DNA from 3 places in the Acidihalobacter sp. genome. Region 1 is predicted to be linked to each of the others. Evidence: predicted binding sites of a transcription regulator. Region 1 holds the regulator's gene; each other region holds the start of a gene.
The links. The regulator FliA, encoded in region 1, starts transcription of late flagellar genes. The targets are predictions, from matches to a motif close to GCTAAAGTTNNNNNNNNNNCNGCCGATA.

Region 1 (4,493 bases):
GTCCGCCCCGATACTCATGTATTTCCCCTTGCCATACCGCAACGCCTGCCAACCAAAGCGCCGCCGTTGTCGATGAAATCAACGTTCACAGCTAAGCCGCGGGCACGGATACGCCAATCGTTCTTCAGAATCAGAAACCGAGACTGGACAACAGATCGTCGACTTCATCCTGACCGTGTACGACGTCAGCCTTGTCCACGCCCGGCACGGCCGGTCCGTAACCATGGCTGTCATTCTTGTTTTCGGCCGCAGTCGGGATTTCTTCAGTCGTACGGGCCATGCGCTCGCCGGCGACCCGCACCAGACCGACCAGTCCCTCTTCGACTTCCTGCACCAGATCGATGACACGGCGGATCACCTGGCCGGTCAGATCCTGAAAATCCTGCGCCATCATGACCTCGGAAAGCTGCGCGGAAACGGCGACGCTCTCTTCCTTCGCGCACCCCAGGAACTCGCTCAATTCGCGGCTGAGTTCACGGAATTCCTGCACATCCAGTTCGCGGCTGCGAAAACGCTCCCAGCTCTGCGCAAGTTCACCCGAACGGTCGCTGATACGGCTCAGGCGGGGCATGCTGTCCTCGATCGCATTCAGCGTCCGGTTCGCGGCCTGTTCGGTCATGGTGACCACGTAACTGAGCCTCTCCTTGGCGTCGGGGATATCGGTTTCGGTGATTTCGCTCAGACGCGAATCCATGCGAAAACTGTTCAGCGCTTCGTGCAGCTGGCGCGTCAGGCGTCCCAACTCATTGAACAGGCTTCGCTCGTGCTGGGCGCCCAGCGTGTCCAGCAGCGTTGCCACTTCGCTTTCATCGCCGCTCTCCAGCGCGCTCACCAGATTGCGCGCCACCTGCAGGCGGTCGTCCGTACTTTCCGACTGATTGTTTTCCTGATCGCTCACGACATCACCCTTCCAGACGCTCGAAGATTTTTTCAATTTTTTCCTTCAGCGTCTCCGCCGAAAAAGGCTTGACCACATAGCCGTTGACACCGGCCTGCGCCGCCTCGACGATCTGGTCCCGGCGCGCCTCCGCCGTGACCATGAGCACCGGTAGCGAGGCGAGCTTCGGGTCGGCCCGCACAGCCCTGAGAAGCTCGATGCCCGGCATCTTCGGCATATTCCAGTCGGTGATGAGGAAATCGTATTTGCCGGTCTGCAGCATCGGCAACGCACTGGTGCCGTCATCCGCCTCTGCGGCGTTGTTGAAGCCCAGTTCGCGCAGGAGATTCTTGATGATGCGACGCATCGTCGAAAAATCATCCACGACGAGAATCTGCATGTCCTTGTTCACAAACACACCTCATTGTTTTGATTCATGTTTCGGACGTTGCTTGGCGCCCAACAGGCCGGAATCCGATCACGCTAACACGCTGTAGACGCAGCGCTAGCCCCGCCAGTCGACCATCCTCGCTCGCAATCGCACCAATGCCTGACTGTGGATCTGCGATACCCGCGATTCGGTCACGCCCAAGACCTCACCGATCTCGCGCAAATTCAGCTCGTCGTCGTAGTACAACGACAGCACTAACGCCTCACGCTCCGGCAAACCGGCAATTGTACTCGCCAATGCCTCTCGAAAGTCATCATCCGCCAGCGCCTCATACGGATTATGTCCGCCGCCAGGCAATGTCGCGTCGCGACTTTCGCTTTCACTCTCGCCCAGCGAGTCATTAAAACTGAACACCTGATGGCTTGACGCATCGCGTGCCCATTGATGGTATTCATTCAGGTCGACACCCAGTTCCTCCGCGATCTCGGCATCGCGCGCCGCACGGCCGACACGATTCTCCACTGCACGCACGGCAGCAGACAACTCGCGCGCCTTGCGGTGCACGGAGCGCGGCGCCCAATCGCTGCGCCGCACTTCGTCCAGCATGGCGCCGCGTACTCGGATGCCGGCATAAGTCTCGAAGCTAGCTCCCTGATCCGACTGGTAGTTACGGGCCGCTTCGATCAACCCCACGATCCCCGATTGCACCAGATCGTCGACCTGCACATTGGCGGGCAAGCGGTGGATCAGGTGATAAGCGATACGCTTGACCAGCGGAACGTGTTGCGCCACCAGCCGATCGACATCCTGCGTATCACTCACCGCATACATGCTCAATCGCCCCACAGTGCTTCGACTGCCGATGGCGCGTTCAGCAAACGCTCGACAAAAAACTCCAAATGCCCCCGTGTGCCGCTCTGTACAGGCCAGTTATCGGCACGCAGAGCCAAATTCTTGAATGCGCGGCCGGAAGGGCTGCCCGGGTACATTTCCACCACCGCGCCCTGACGCTGCACGGCCTGACGCAACATCGGATCTTCCGGGACCGCCCCTATGTAGTGCAGGGTCACGTCCAAAAAACGACCGCACACAGCCGCCATCTTGCGGTAGAGGACATTGCCTTCCTGTCCGTCGCGCACCCGGTTGGCCAGGATATGGAAACGCCCGATGCCGTGTTCGCGACTGAGCACCTTGATCAGCGCATAGGCGTCGGTCATCGAAGCCGGCTCGTCGCAGACTACGACGATGACCTCCTGTGCTGCGCGGCTGAAACTGATCACCTCGTCGGAAATACCCGCCGGGGTATCGACCACCAGTACGTCCAGCGGCACGCTCAACTCACTGAAGGCTCGGATCAATCCGGCATGCTCGGCCTGCGAGAGACCGGCCATGCGCGACACGCCCGATGCCCCCGGCACCACCTGAATCCCCCGCGGCCCCGACACCAGGATTTCGTCCAGAGTGCACTCGCCGCTGATGACGTGCGACAGATTGGCGGTGGTCTGCAGACCGAGCACCACGTCCACATTGGCCAGCCCCAGATCCGCATCCATCAACATGACCTGGCGGCCGAGACCGGCCAATGCGGTGGCCAGATTCACCGAAACGTTCGTCTTGCCCACGCCGCCCTTGCCACTGGTCACGGCGAGTACCCGCACCGGTTGCGACTCCCGCACCCGCTGCAGGCCCTGAGCCTGATCTTCGGCCTTATCCGGCATAAGCATGCTTCGAACTCCTGTCATTGCCTCGTGCACCGACCATGCTCCAGTCTTCGCTGCGGCGGCGTTTGGCCAGTTCCACAGCCTGCCCCAGCAGTCGCTGCAGCCGCGCCGGCTCGAGGTCCTCCGCGATGCGCTGCCCAGTACCAAGATAGCTCAAACGCAGGCCTCCATATCCGATCAACGCCGAAAACGGCTCTCCCAGGCTCTCCGCCTCGTCCAGCTTGGTCAAGACGACGCCACTCAACGGCGCCTGCCCGAAACGCCGCAGCGTCTCACCCAAGGCGCCGCGCGCCATATTCGCGGCCAGCACCATGTACAGACGCACTTCGGGCACATCAGCCAACGCCTGCAACTGTTCCTGTAGATGTTCGTCCCGAGGTGACATTCCAGGAGTATCGATCAATATCAGACGCTTGTCGTTGAGACCTGGCAGAAGGCGGCGCAGTTCCTCGGCGCATTCGGCCTGATAAACCGGGACGCCGAGCAACTGGCCCAGCGTCGTCAGCTGGGCATGTGCGCCGATGCGGTACCCGTCGGTACTCACCAGGGCCACATGACCGCGTCCATGGCGGATGATGTAGCGCGCAGCCAGCTTGGCCAGGGTGGTCGTCTTGCCGACGCCCGTGGGCCCGAGCAAGGCGATAACGCCACCATCCTGCACAATCTCATCGTTGCCTAGATGCAGGCGGTCGGCCAGCGTCGCCAGCGCATCGCGCCATGCATGTCGAAAGTCATCCGTGGGTGGACCGGCTTCTGCGATGGCCCGTGCCAGATCGGCATCCATCCCCATGCGCTCGAGTTGACGCACCACCTCGGCCTGGCGCGGGCGCTCACGCGCGAACTCACTCCAGGCGATGCGCGCCAGCTGTCCTTCCAGCAGATCGCGCATCGATGCCAGCTCGCGCCGTAACGCGCTCACCGTCGCGCTGTCGTCCTCCTCGGCACTTGGCTTCGCAACCTTCGCCGGCTGCTCCGTCCGCGGCCAGGGTGCATCCTCGCGCAGGCTTGCGGCAACCGCAGGGGTAGCGGCTTTGGGTGCGGCAGCCGGCAAAGCCGCGGCTGCCCGCGGGGCCGGCTCGCTGCGCCGCGTCATGTCCGCGACCAACTCGGCGTCGAAATCGACTGCCGCCATCAACTCGATGCCGCCGTCGACCTGACGGCTGGAAAGTATCACCGCATCGGCGCCCAGCGAATCGCGCACCAAGCGAATCGCCTGACGCATGTCCTGAGCCATAAAGCGTTTGATCTTCATTCGAACCCCTCAAACCCTTCCCCAAGGAAGGCCTCAGACAAGGCCTTCCTCATGCCGCGCGGCCCGGCGAGGTACCGCCGGACTCTCCGCCAACGGTGGCCACGATGCGCAGGCGCTTGTTGTCCGGAATTTCCGTGAACGCCAGCACGTGCAGACCGCGAACCGCGGAACGCAGCCAGCGCGCCAACCAAGGCCTCAGATCCGGAGAAACAACCAGTACCGCAGGCTCTCCAGCCAACTCCTGACGCTGCG
Region 2 (4,493 bases), on a different contig from region 1:
ACTGTACGGTGCGGACGGCACGGCCATCTCCCCAGCCGCGTTTCTGCCCGCTTTCGGCAGGTCCGACCAGCTCCGCCTGTTTCAGCAAGGGCTGACTCAGGTATGCCGCGATTCACGCCGCTGGCGCGACAGTGGCCTGCACGTGTCGGTCAGCCTGAACCTGCCGGCAGAAGGCCTAAGCGACGATGCGTACCTCGACAGCCTTCTCGCCATACTACAGGCCGGCGAAACCGAGGCATCCCAACTCCGACTCGAGGTCCTTGAGTCGCATGAACCACTCGATCTCGCCAAGCGCGATTCGCGACTCGCGGAACTCCGCCGGGCCGGATTCTCCATCGTGCAGGATGACCTCGGCTCTGGCCATAGTTCCCTGTTGCGCATGGACCGCATCGCCTTCGACGAGGTCAAGATCGACCAGGGTTTGGTGCGCAACACCCTCGGAACACCGCAGCGAGCACTCGAATTCATCTATCACCTCACCCGCCTCGCTCACGGCTTCGGCGTCCCCGTAACCGTCGAAGGACTTGAAAGCCATGGCCTGCTGGAAGCCGCCGCGATTCTCGGCGCGGACCACGGCCAGGGCTACGGCATTGCGCGCCCCATGCCCGCAGCCGAATTCCCGGCGTGGCACGAGCGATTCGTCTACAGCATCGATCCGCGGCACCCTCGCACGCCGCTGGGCGCCCTGGCCGGCTTCCTGCTCTGGGACCAGCAGCTTGCCGCGCTGACGCGCTGGCCAGACCTGATTGAGGATTTCGTGCGTTCATCGTGTCTGGTGCAGCGCTACATCACCGGCCAGGGCCTGGAAGACACCCCACTGCAGGCATTGCTGCACAGCAATCACGCCTGCGCCCTGCGCGGGCAGAGCAGCGCCATGTACACCCATACCAAGAACGAGCTGATCAGGACGCTCGGGCAGGACTGGCTGCGCCAGCGGGACAGCAGCGATTTTTCATAAAAGAGCGAGTGCCTTGCCGCGATTCATTCGCGAGCAGCACGAACCGGGACGCTCTCTAGGCGGCGCTGGGAATCCGGATCAGGGACGAACTCTCGCTGTATGGCAAGCGGGAAGGCGAATTCCGACGGCAGGTGTTAACTCGAACTGATAGCGCGACCATCCATGGCCCGGCCCAAGCCGGGACCTGCGGGCGATTCCAGGAATCGCCCGCAGGCACGCCATCACACCCGGAACCGCCCCACGAGTTCATGCAACTCGGCAGCCATTCTGGCCAGATCGTCACTGGCCGCCCGCACATCGCGGGAAGCGCCGACCCCGTTGGCGGCCCGCTCACTGATGTCGACGATGTTGCGGTTGATATCCTCCACCGTCTGCGACTGCTGCTCGGTGGCGGAGGCGATCTGCCGATTCATCTCACTGATCGCCCCGATTTTCTCCACCACGGACTCAAGGCGCTGACTCGCTTCCTCGGCCAGACCGACCGCCCCTTCGACGTTCTCCTGTCCGGTCGTCATGGACTTGGCGGTCGTACGCGAGCCCTGCTGGAGCCGCTCGATCATCTCGCGCGTGTCCTCGGTCGACTGTTGCGTACGGTTAGCCAACATACGGACTTCATCAGCGACCACCGCGAATCCGCGTCCCTGCTCGCCTGCCCGTGCAGCCTCAATGGCTGCGTTCAGAGCAAGCAGGTTGGTCTGCTCGGCCACGCTCTGAATGACGTCCAGCACCCCGCTGATGTTGTCAGCCTCCTGCTCCAGCACCTGCACCTGATCCACCGTCTGACCGACCTGACCCGCCATCGCGCGCACCGCATCCAGGGTGCCCAGCATGACCTGCTTGACACGCCCCGCCTCATCGTCCGCAACGGATGCGGATTCGGCCGCCTGATTGAGGTTGTGCGTGATTTCCTGAATCGTCACGGTCAATTCATTGGAAGCAACGCTGACCTGATCTGCGGCCGCATGCTGGCCGTCGGCGGTGTCCTGCGACTGCGTACTGGTGGCCGTGAGCTGCTCGGCCGCCGAACTGAGCTGCGACACATTGCCCGTGATGCGTGAAATGATGTCCTGCATCATCGCCAGAAAATCGTCAAAACCACCCGCCAGGCGGCCAAGTTCGTCCTTGCGCATCACGTTCAAACGCAGAGTCAGGTCACCGCGGCCGCTGTTCAGGTCCTGTATCCGCGCCATCATCAGACTCAAGGGCCGCGTGATCAACAACGGGAAAAACAGCGCGATCAACACACAAAGACCAACGACCAGGACCAATGAGATAAACGAAACCAGCCCGGCGTACTGGCTGGTGGCGCCTGCGGCCGCCACGAGCCCAGCGGCACGCTTCTCCACCTTCTCGGTCAGGACGTTGAGGTGTTCCCGCGCCCGCTGAAACGCATCGTCAGCCTGTCCCTGGCTGAGCGCGCGCGCTTTCGCCCGGCTGGCGTCTGTATTTTCCCGCAGCGCAGCGACGACCTCGTCCGAAAGCTTTTTCCATGCCGGCAGATCCTTGTTCCAGCCTGCCATTTCGGTGTTCATCCCAAGCACTTTGACCAGGCTGGCGAACTTCGCCGCTCTATCCACGGCTTGCTGAATGTTTTCCAGCCGGAACTGGTTCAATTTCTTGAACGCGTCGCTCGTGGGATCAATAATCAGCATGGTCCGCTCGGCATCCTGCGCCTGGTAGAGATCACGGTCCGCCTGCAGCACCAGATCAGCGGCAGGCAGATAGACCGAGCCGATCCGAACCGTATTCTGGCCAAGTTCCACGGTCAGCTCGCGCCCCAGGAACATCGCGGAACCGCTCACCAGCGCGATGAGAAGCAGTGGAAGCGCCAGTTTCCAGCGCAGCGACAAACCATTCCACAAATTCGGCATTTCTATCCCTCCCGATACTCCATTACGCTGTTTCTGATCAGATCGCAGTGACTCCTGAACAAACGCGACGATGCACATTCTTATGGCGAATTGTCCCGCGTAGCTCCGGATGCTCTCTATCGACAGTAGTGACCTCTTGGAACCTACCGATCAAATGGCTGCGTCGGCCCCCTTCCGTCTTACAGACCATCCCACCTCTTGTTTTCCGGCCTGTTCCCTATCGGCTCTTATGATTCATATAACGGCTGGACATTCAGATCCTTGACTAAATTCTACTTCTGCAAGAAGCACTTGTTTCGCTGCCGCCCGACGTTATGGCGCTTTGTTCTTGATATCGAGCATAGTCCCGGCAGAGACTGCTTGCTCCGTGCGGTCGCATACAAGCCCCAGCATACTACGACGCGCCTGAGAAACGCACACAAACGAAAGGCCCACCGCAAGGTGGGCCTTTCGTTTGTGTGCGTTTCGTTCGAGCTACCGTCAGAACGGGATATCGTCGTCGAAATCCGCGACCGGATCCGGCTCCGGCGGCTGCTGCGCCGGCGGACGCGAGCCACCTTGCGGTCTGGACTGCTGAGCGGGGGGAGGAGGCGCATCGAAATCGGCCGAGCCGCCGCCACTACGCCCGCCGAGCATCTGCATCTCGCTGGCGACGATTTCAGTGGTGTAGCGGTCCTGCCCGTCCTGTCCCTGCCACTTACGGGTGCGAATGCTGCCCTCGATGTAGACTTGCGAGCCCTTGCGCAGATATTCCGCGGCGATCTCGCCCAAGCGATTGAAAAACACTACGCGGTGCCACTCGGTACGTTCCTGGGTATCGCCGGTGTTCTTGTCGCGCCAGCTCTCGCTGGTAGCCAGCCGGACATTGGTCACCGCTCCGCCACTGGGCATATAGCGGGTTTCCGGGTCGGCTCCGAGGTTGCCGATAAGAATGACTTTGTTGACGCCTCTGCTGGCCATGAGCCCTGCCTCCGTAGTTCATGCGCCCGTTCGGTGCTGCAGATGCCGAACGGCAAAGTTCCGCATTCTACGCTATGCGCCGGCCAGCGAAAATGCGCGCAGCTGCTCCTCGTCCAGCGCACTGCGATCGACGCGCAGGTAGGCCACCCCCTCATCCGGCACCACCGTAGCCTCCGCCACCCCGGGAATCCTCGTCAACGCGGTTTCCGCACTGCGAGCATGCTCCTGCAGCACGCCCTCGATATGCAATACGTAGCTGGTCAGATAGCGCGGATTGCGCATGCTGCTGGCGAACAGCAGCCAAACGGCGGCCAGCGCCGCGCTGATCAGGAACACACCGTCCACCCCCCAGCGCGCATAGGCGGCGCCGCCCAGCGCACCACCGCCGAAGATGCCGAGGAACTGCGAGGTCGAATACACCCCCATGGCCGTTCCCTTGCGGGTCGGCGGCGAGAACTTCGCCACCAGCGAGGGAAGCGTAGCCTCCAGCGTGTTGAAGGCAGTGAAGAAAATCAGCATGACCGCGATGATCTCGGCCAGCGAGTGATCACTGAACAGGTACATCAGCTCACACAGCACCAACGCGCCGATCGAGGATACGAAGATCGACTTCATCTTGCGCCGCTTCTCCGCGATGATCACGAACGGCAGCATGATAATGAACGCGATCAGCATGACGGGCAGATAGACCCCCCACTGCTCGG
Region 3 (4,493 bases), on a different contig from region 1:
GAAGTGGACGCTGCTGAAGAAACACTTCGCCACCATCGGCGTGCTGGATACGGTCGGTCTGCTGGCCACGGTGCTGGTCGCGGCGCTGGCCTTTTCCTATTTCCTGCACGTGCCGCTGGCGGTCGGTTTCCTGTTCGGCGCCATCATCGGCGCCACTGATCCGGCCACGCTGATTCCGCTGTTCAAGCAGCACACCGTGCCCGAGGACATGCGATCGGTGATCGTCAGTGAATCGATTTTCAACGACCCCCTCGGCATCGTCCTGACCATGCTCGCCATCGCGTTGCTGGTGCCGCAGGCGGACAACGCCAAGCTGATCGAGTGGGTGGCCCAGTTCACGACCCTGGTGCCGGCGGCGATCCTGTATTTCCTCTATGAAGTGCTCGCCTCGGTGGTGATCGGAGTGGTCATGGGGCTGATCGGCTACCGCCTCATCCATGTGTTCCATCTGGAGACGTTTCCGGAGGTCTACTCCTTTGCCCTGGCCTTCGGCGGTTTCGCCATCGGCGAGTGGGCGCAGGCTTCGGGCTATCTCGTCGCCACGGTGATCGCGCTCGTGCTCGGCAACCACGAGCTGTTCTTCCCGCGCGAGGACCGGGTGGAGAGGGCCTCGCGCGTGATCACGCACGAACACCACTTCAATGAGACGCTGGCCACGTTGGCCACCGTGGTCATCTTCATTCTGCTCGGTGCCGGTATCGACCTGCAGAACCTCTGGTCCTCGCTGTGGGTGGGCATCGCGGTGGCGCTGGTCGTGGTGTTCGTTGCGCGCCCGATCGCCACGCTGAGCATCCTGCCGCTGCGCCGCTGGTCCCTGCGCCAGTACGGTTTCATGGCGCTGGAAGGCCCGCGCGGCGTGGTGGCCTCGGCGCTGGCCGGCTTGCCGCTGGCGCTGGGTTTGACCTATCACGACCAGCAGATGATAGGCTGGGGCGAATCCATTCTCGCGGTGACGGTGATCACCATCCTGGTCTCGGTGATTCTGGAAACCCTGTGGATCGGCGTACTGAACCGGCGCTGGCTCGGCGGGGAGCTGGACAAGCAGGGTTGAGCGCTGGTCGCTGCTCACGCGATCCGGAAATGTCCAATCAGTTCGCGTAGCCGTGCGGCCAACTCATCCAGTTGGCGGCTCGCGGATTCGAGTTGCTGCGTGCCGGCGGCAGTCTTGTCGGCTACCTGGTTAATGGCGGCGATGTTGCGATTGATCTCCTCGGCTACACTGCTCTGTTCGGTGGCGGCGGTGGCGGTGGCGGTGGCGGTGGCGATCTGATTGTTCATGTCGCTGATGGTGGCGACCGCTGCGGTGATGCGGCCCAGCGAGCTGCGCGCCTGGCCCGCTTGTTCGACCACGTCTTGCGCTTCCCGGGCACTCTTGCCGATGGCTTCGGTCACCTCCCGCGCGCCGTTCTGCAGGTTCTCGATCATGCCGTGGATCTGGCCCGTCGCCTCCTGTGTGCGGGCTGACAGACCGCGTACCTCGTCTGCGACTACGGCAAAGCCGCGACCCTGTTCGCCTGCCCGCGCCGCTTCGATCGCTGCATTCAAGGCGAGCAGATTGGTCTGTTCGGCGATACTCCGGATGACGTCGAGTATCTTGCCTATTCGCTCACTGTCCTGACCCAGGCGATCCATCATCTCGCTCGCGGCGCTGACCTCGCCGGCCAGGCGTTCGACGGTTTCGGTAGTCTGGCCAACCAGTTGCCGGCCGCTGTCGGAGGCCTCGTCGGCATTGCCTGCCGCGGCGGCCGCTTCCGCGGCATGGCGTGCGACTTCGTCGGCGGCAGGACGGTGAAGCCGCCCCATATCCGGTGTTTTATCTTTACATCGAACAGCCGTTTGAACATCGGTTCCTCGTGGCGCGCGGCCTGTTATTCGAGCTTCGTTTTAGCGATTCACGTATATGTAACTATCGGCCGCGCCCGGTGCGGCTTTAGACTCCGTCATGGACGCGACAGGATTATGGGCTCCCGGAGGTAGACGCTTAAACGGCCGATATATGCCCTGGCAACGGGACCGGACGTTCGGTATCGTGGATTTGCGATGCGCTGCATGCACATGCGGGTGTGTTGCGATGTATCCCTCGACTCAGGGGCGGCGCTCCGCATGGAGCGGGCTCCGTGACATGGCGCAGGCCGGTTCTCGAAAGTGCAAATTCCACTCATCGACTCGCACTGTCACCTGGACGACGCGGCCTTCGCGGTGGACCGGCCGGCAGTGCTCGAGCGTGCCGCCGCCGCCGGCGTGCGCGCGGTCGTGCTGCCGGCGGTCAGTGCGCGCTATTGGCCGCGTTTGCGCGAGGTCGCGGCCGGTTGCGACGGCCTGCATGCCGCGTATGGTCTGCATCCGATGCTGCTGCCGGAGCATCTTCCGGAGCATCTGGCCGAACTCGAGCAATGGCTGGAGCGGGAGCGGCCGGCGGCGGTCGGCGAATGCGGCCTGGATTTCTACGTCGAGGACCTGGATCGGCAAGCGCAGCTCGAATACTTCGTCGCCCAACTGCGATTGGCGCGCGATTTCGACCTGCCGGTCATCCTGCACGCCCGGCGTGCCGTCGACGAGGTGCTCAAGTACATACGGCGTTATCCGGGGCTGCGCGGGGTGGTGCACAGTTTCTCCGGCAGCCTGCAGCAGGCCCAGCGCCTGTTCCAGCTTGGTTTCAGGGTCGGGCTGGGCGGTCCGCTGACCTATCCGCGGGCGCAGCGCCTGCGCAGCGTTGCCGCACGGTTGCCGATCGAGGCGATCGTGCTGGAGACCGATGCGCCCGACCAGCCGGGGCTGGCGCAGCGCGGCCGGCGCAACGAACCGGCTTTCATCGTCGAGGTGCTGGAGACGCTGGCGGATTTGCGCGGCGAGATGCCCGAGGCGGTAGGCCGCGCCACAACGCAGAATGCACGCGCGCTGTTCGGCCTGCCGCCGGTGTGAAAATACCCTATACTCGCGCGCCCATGGACAAGGAACCGAATAGCGTCGATCCGGCGCAGGAACGCACCGCCATTCTCGTCGGCACGGCCGGGCTCGAACGCCTGCGCGCCGCGCGAGTGCTGGTGGCCGGCCTCGGCGGCGTCGGCGGTGCCGCGGCCGAGGCGCTGGCGCGGGCCGGAGTTGGGCACATGACCCTGCTCGACCACGACGTCGTCGCGCCATCCAATCTCAACCGCCAGATCGTCGCCCTGCACTCGAGCGTCGGACGCGGCAAGACGCAGGTCATGGCCGAGCGCGTGCGCGACATCAATCCGGCGGCGGAACTCGATCTGCGCAGCCGCTTCCTGCGCCCGGAGGATGCGCCGGAGCTGATGGCCGAGCAGCCTTACGACTACGTGCTCGACTGCATCGATTCGATCGCCTGCAAGGCGGCGCTGGTGCTGGCGGCGCAGCAGGCGGGCCGGCCGGTCATCTCCAGCATGGGGGCGGGCGGGCGCCTGGATCCGACCCGTATCCACGTGGCCAAGCTCAATCAGACCTCCCGCTGCGGTCTGGCGCGCGAGATGCGCAAGACGCTCAAGCGGCTCGGCGGCCAGTTGAATTATCCGGTCGTCTATTCGGACGAGGAGGCGGTCAAGGGGCTGCCGCATCAGCCGGTCGGCGGAGACGTTCCGGGCCGTCCGCGGGCGGTAAACGGCACCATCAGCTATCTCCCCGCGCTGTTCGGCTTCACCCTGGCCGGCTATGTGGTCAAGTCTCTATTACAAGACCTTATGCCATGATTAGCTTGGAAATTTTGCTGCCGAGCGCAATTTCCACTAAGCTAGCCGCGCTCTCTGGGTCGCAACAGTCGACCCGCATCTATAACTACTCAGTCGACCGCAATGGAAAATGGCCTGATTCTCGCGGGCGTGGACGGTTCCCAGAATTCCCTGCTGGCCGTCGGCGTCGCCGCGCGCATGGCTTCGTTGATCGGCGCCCGCTTGGGCCTGGTCCATGTTCTCGACGAGCCTGTCCTGGGGTACTGGGGCGGATTGCACAATCGCATGGCCGAGGACGTGCGCGAAGAAGCCGAAAAAACGCTGGCGGACGTCGCACAACGTGTGCAGCTCGTCTGCGGCATGACCCCGGAAATCTTCATTGAGTCCGGCCTGCCGGATGACGTCATACCGCAGGTCGCGGCACGCGAGCCGGGCGTCATGATGGTGATCGTCGGTCGCCATGGTCTCGACGGCGAGCATCACGCCCGCCTGCTCAATCCGCGTACCGGACATATCGCCGCACATCTGGCGGGCCATCTGTCGGTACCGGTGATGTGCGTGCCGCCGGACGTGGCCTCCTCGCAGATCTGCGAGGCCATCGACCAACTCCGCTCCGCCACCTGATCGCGAGAGGCCAATCAGCGTCATGGATATCTTTCTGCCCATTGCCCACATGGATATCAACCTGCTGCTGATCATTGTGTTCGGCGGCGTGGTCGGTTTCCTCTCCGGGTTGGTCGGGGTCGGCGGCGGCTTTCTCATCACTCCGCTGCTGATTTTCGTTGGCGTGCCGCCGCTGGTCGCCGTGGC

Region 2: a site for FliA is predicted at 3,069-3,096, ahead of P8014_RS11300 (methyl-accepting chemotaxis protein). Genes of this name have one in related genera too.
Region 3: a site for FliA is predicted at 1,908-1,935, ahead of P8014_RS05630 (methyl-accepting chemotaxis protein). Genes of this name have one in related genera too.

The regions. Positions count from the first base shown of each region.
Region 1 is NZ_JARRQY010000010.1:87,360-91,852, reverse strand. It holds gene P8014_RS04955 (chemotaxis protein CheA) at 1-18, opposite strand, end outside; gene P8014_RS04950 (protein phosphatase CheZ) at 131-898, opposite strand; gene cheY (chemotaxis response regulator CheY) at 903-1,277, opposite strand; gene P8014_RS04940 (RNA polymerase sigma factor FliA) at 1,383-2,099, opposite strand; gene P8014_RS04935 (MinD/ParA family protein) at 2,102-2,992, opposite strand; gene flhF (flagellar biosynthesis protein FlhF) at 2,976-4,241, opposite strand; gene flhA (flagellar biosynthesis protein FlhA) at 4,291-4,493, opposite strand, start outside.
Region 2 is NZ_JARRQY010000029.1:19,243-23,735, reverse strand. It holds gene P8014_RS11305 (EAL domain-containing protein) at 1-958, shown strand, start outside; gene P8014_RS11300 (methyl-accepting chemotaxis protein) at 1,180-2,907, opposite strand; gene ssb (single-stranded DNA-binding protein) at 3,310-3,789, opposite strand; gene P8014_RS11290 (MFS transporter) at 3,862-4,493, opposite strand, start outside.
Region 3 is NZ_JARRQY010000011.1:76,236-80,728, forward strand. It holds gene P8014_RS05625 (sodium:proton antiporter) at 1-1,051, shown strand, start outside; gene P8014_RS05630 (methyl-accepting chemotaxis protein) at 1,066-1,803, opposite strand; gene P8014_RS05635 (TatD family hydrolase) at 2,146-2,922, shown strand; gene P8014_RS05640 (tRNA threonylcarbamoyladenosine dehydratase) at 2,946-3,704, shown strand; gene P8014_RS05645 (universal stress protein) at 3,807-4,307, shown strand; gene P8014_RS05650 (sulfite exporter TauE/SafE family protein) at 4,330-4,493, shown strand, end outside.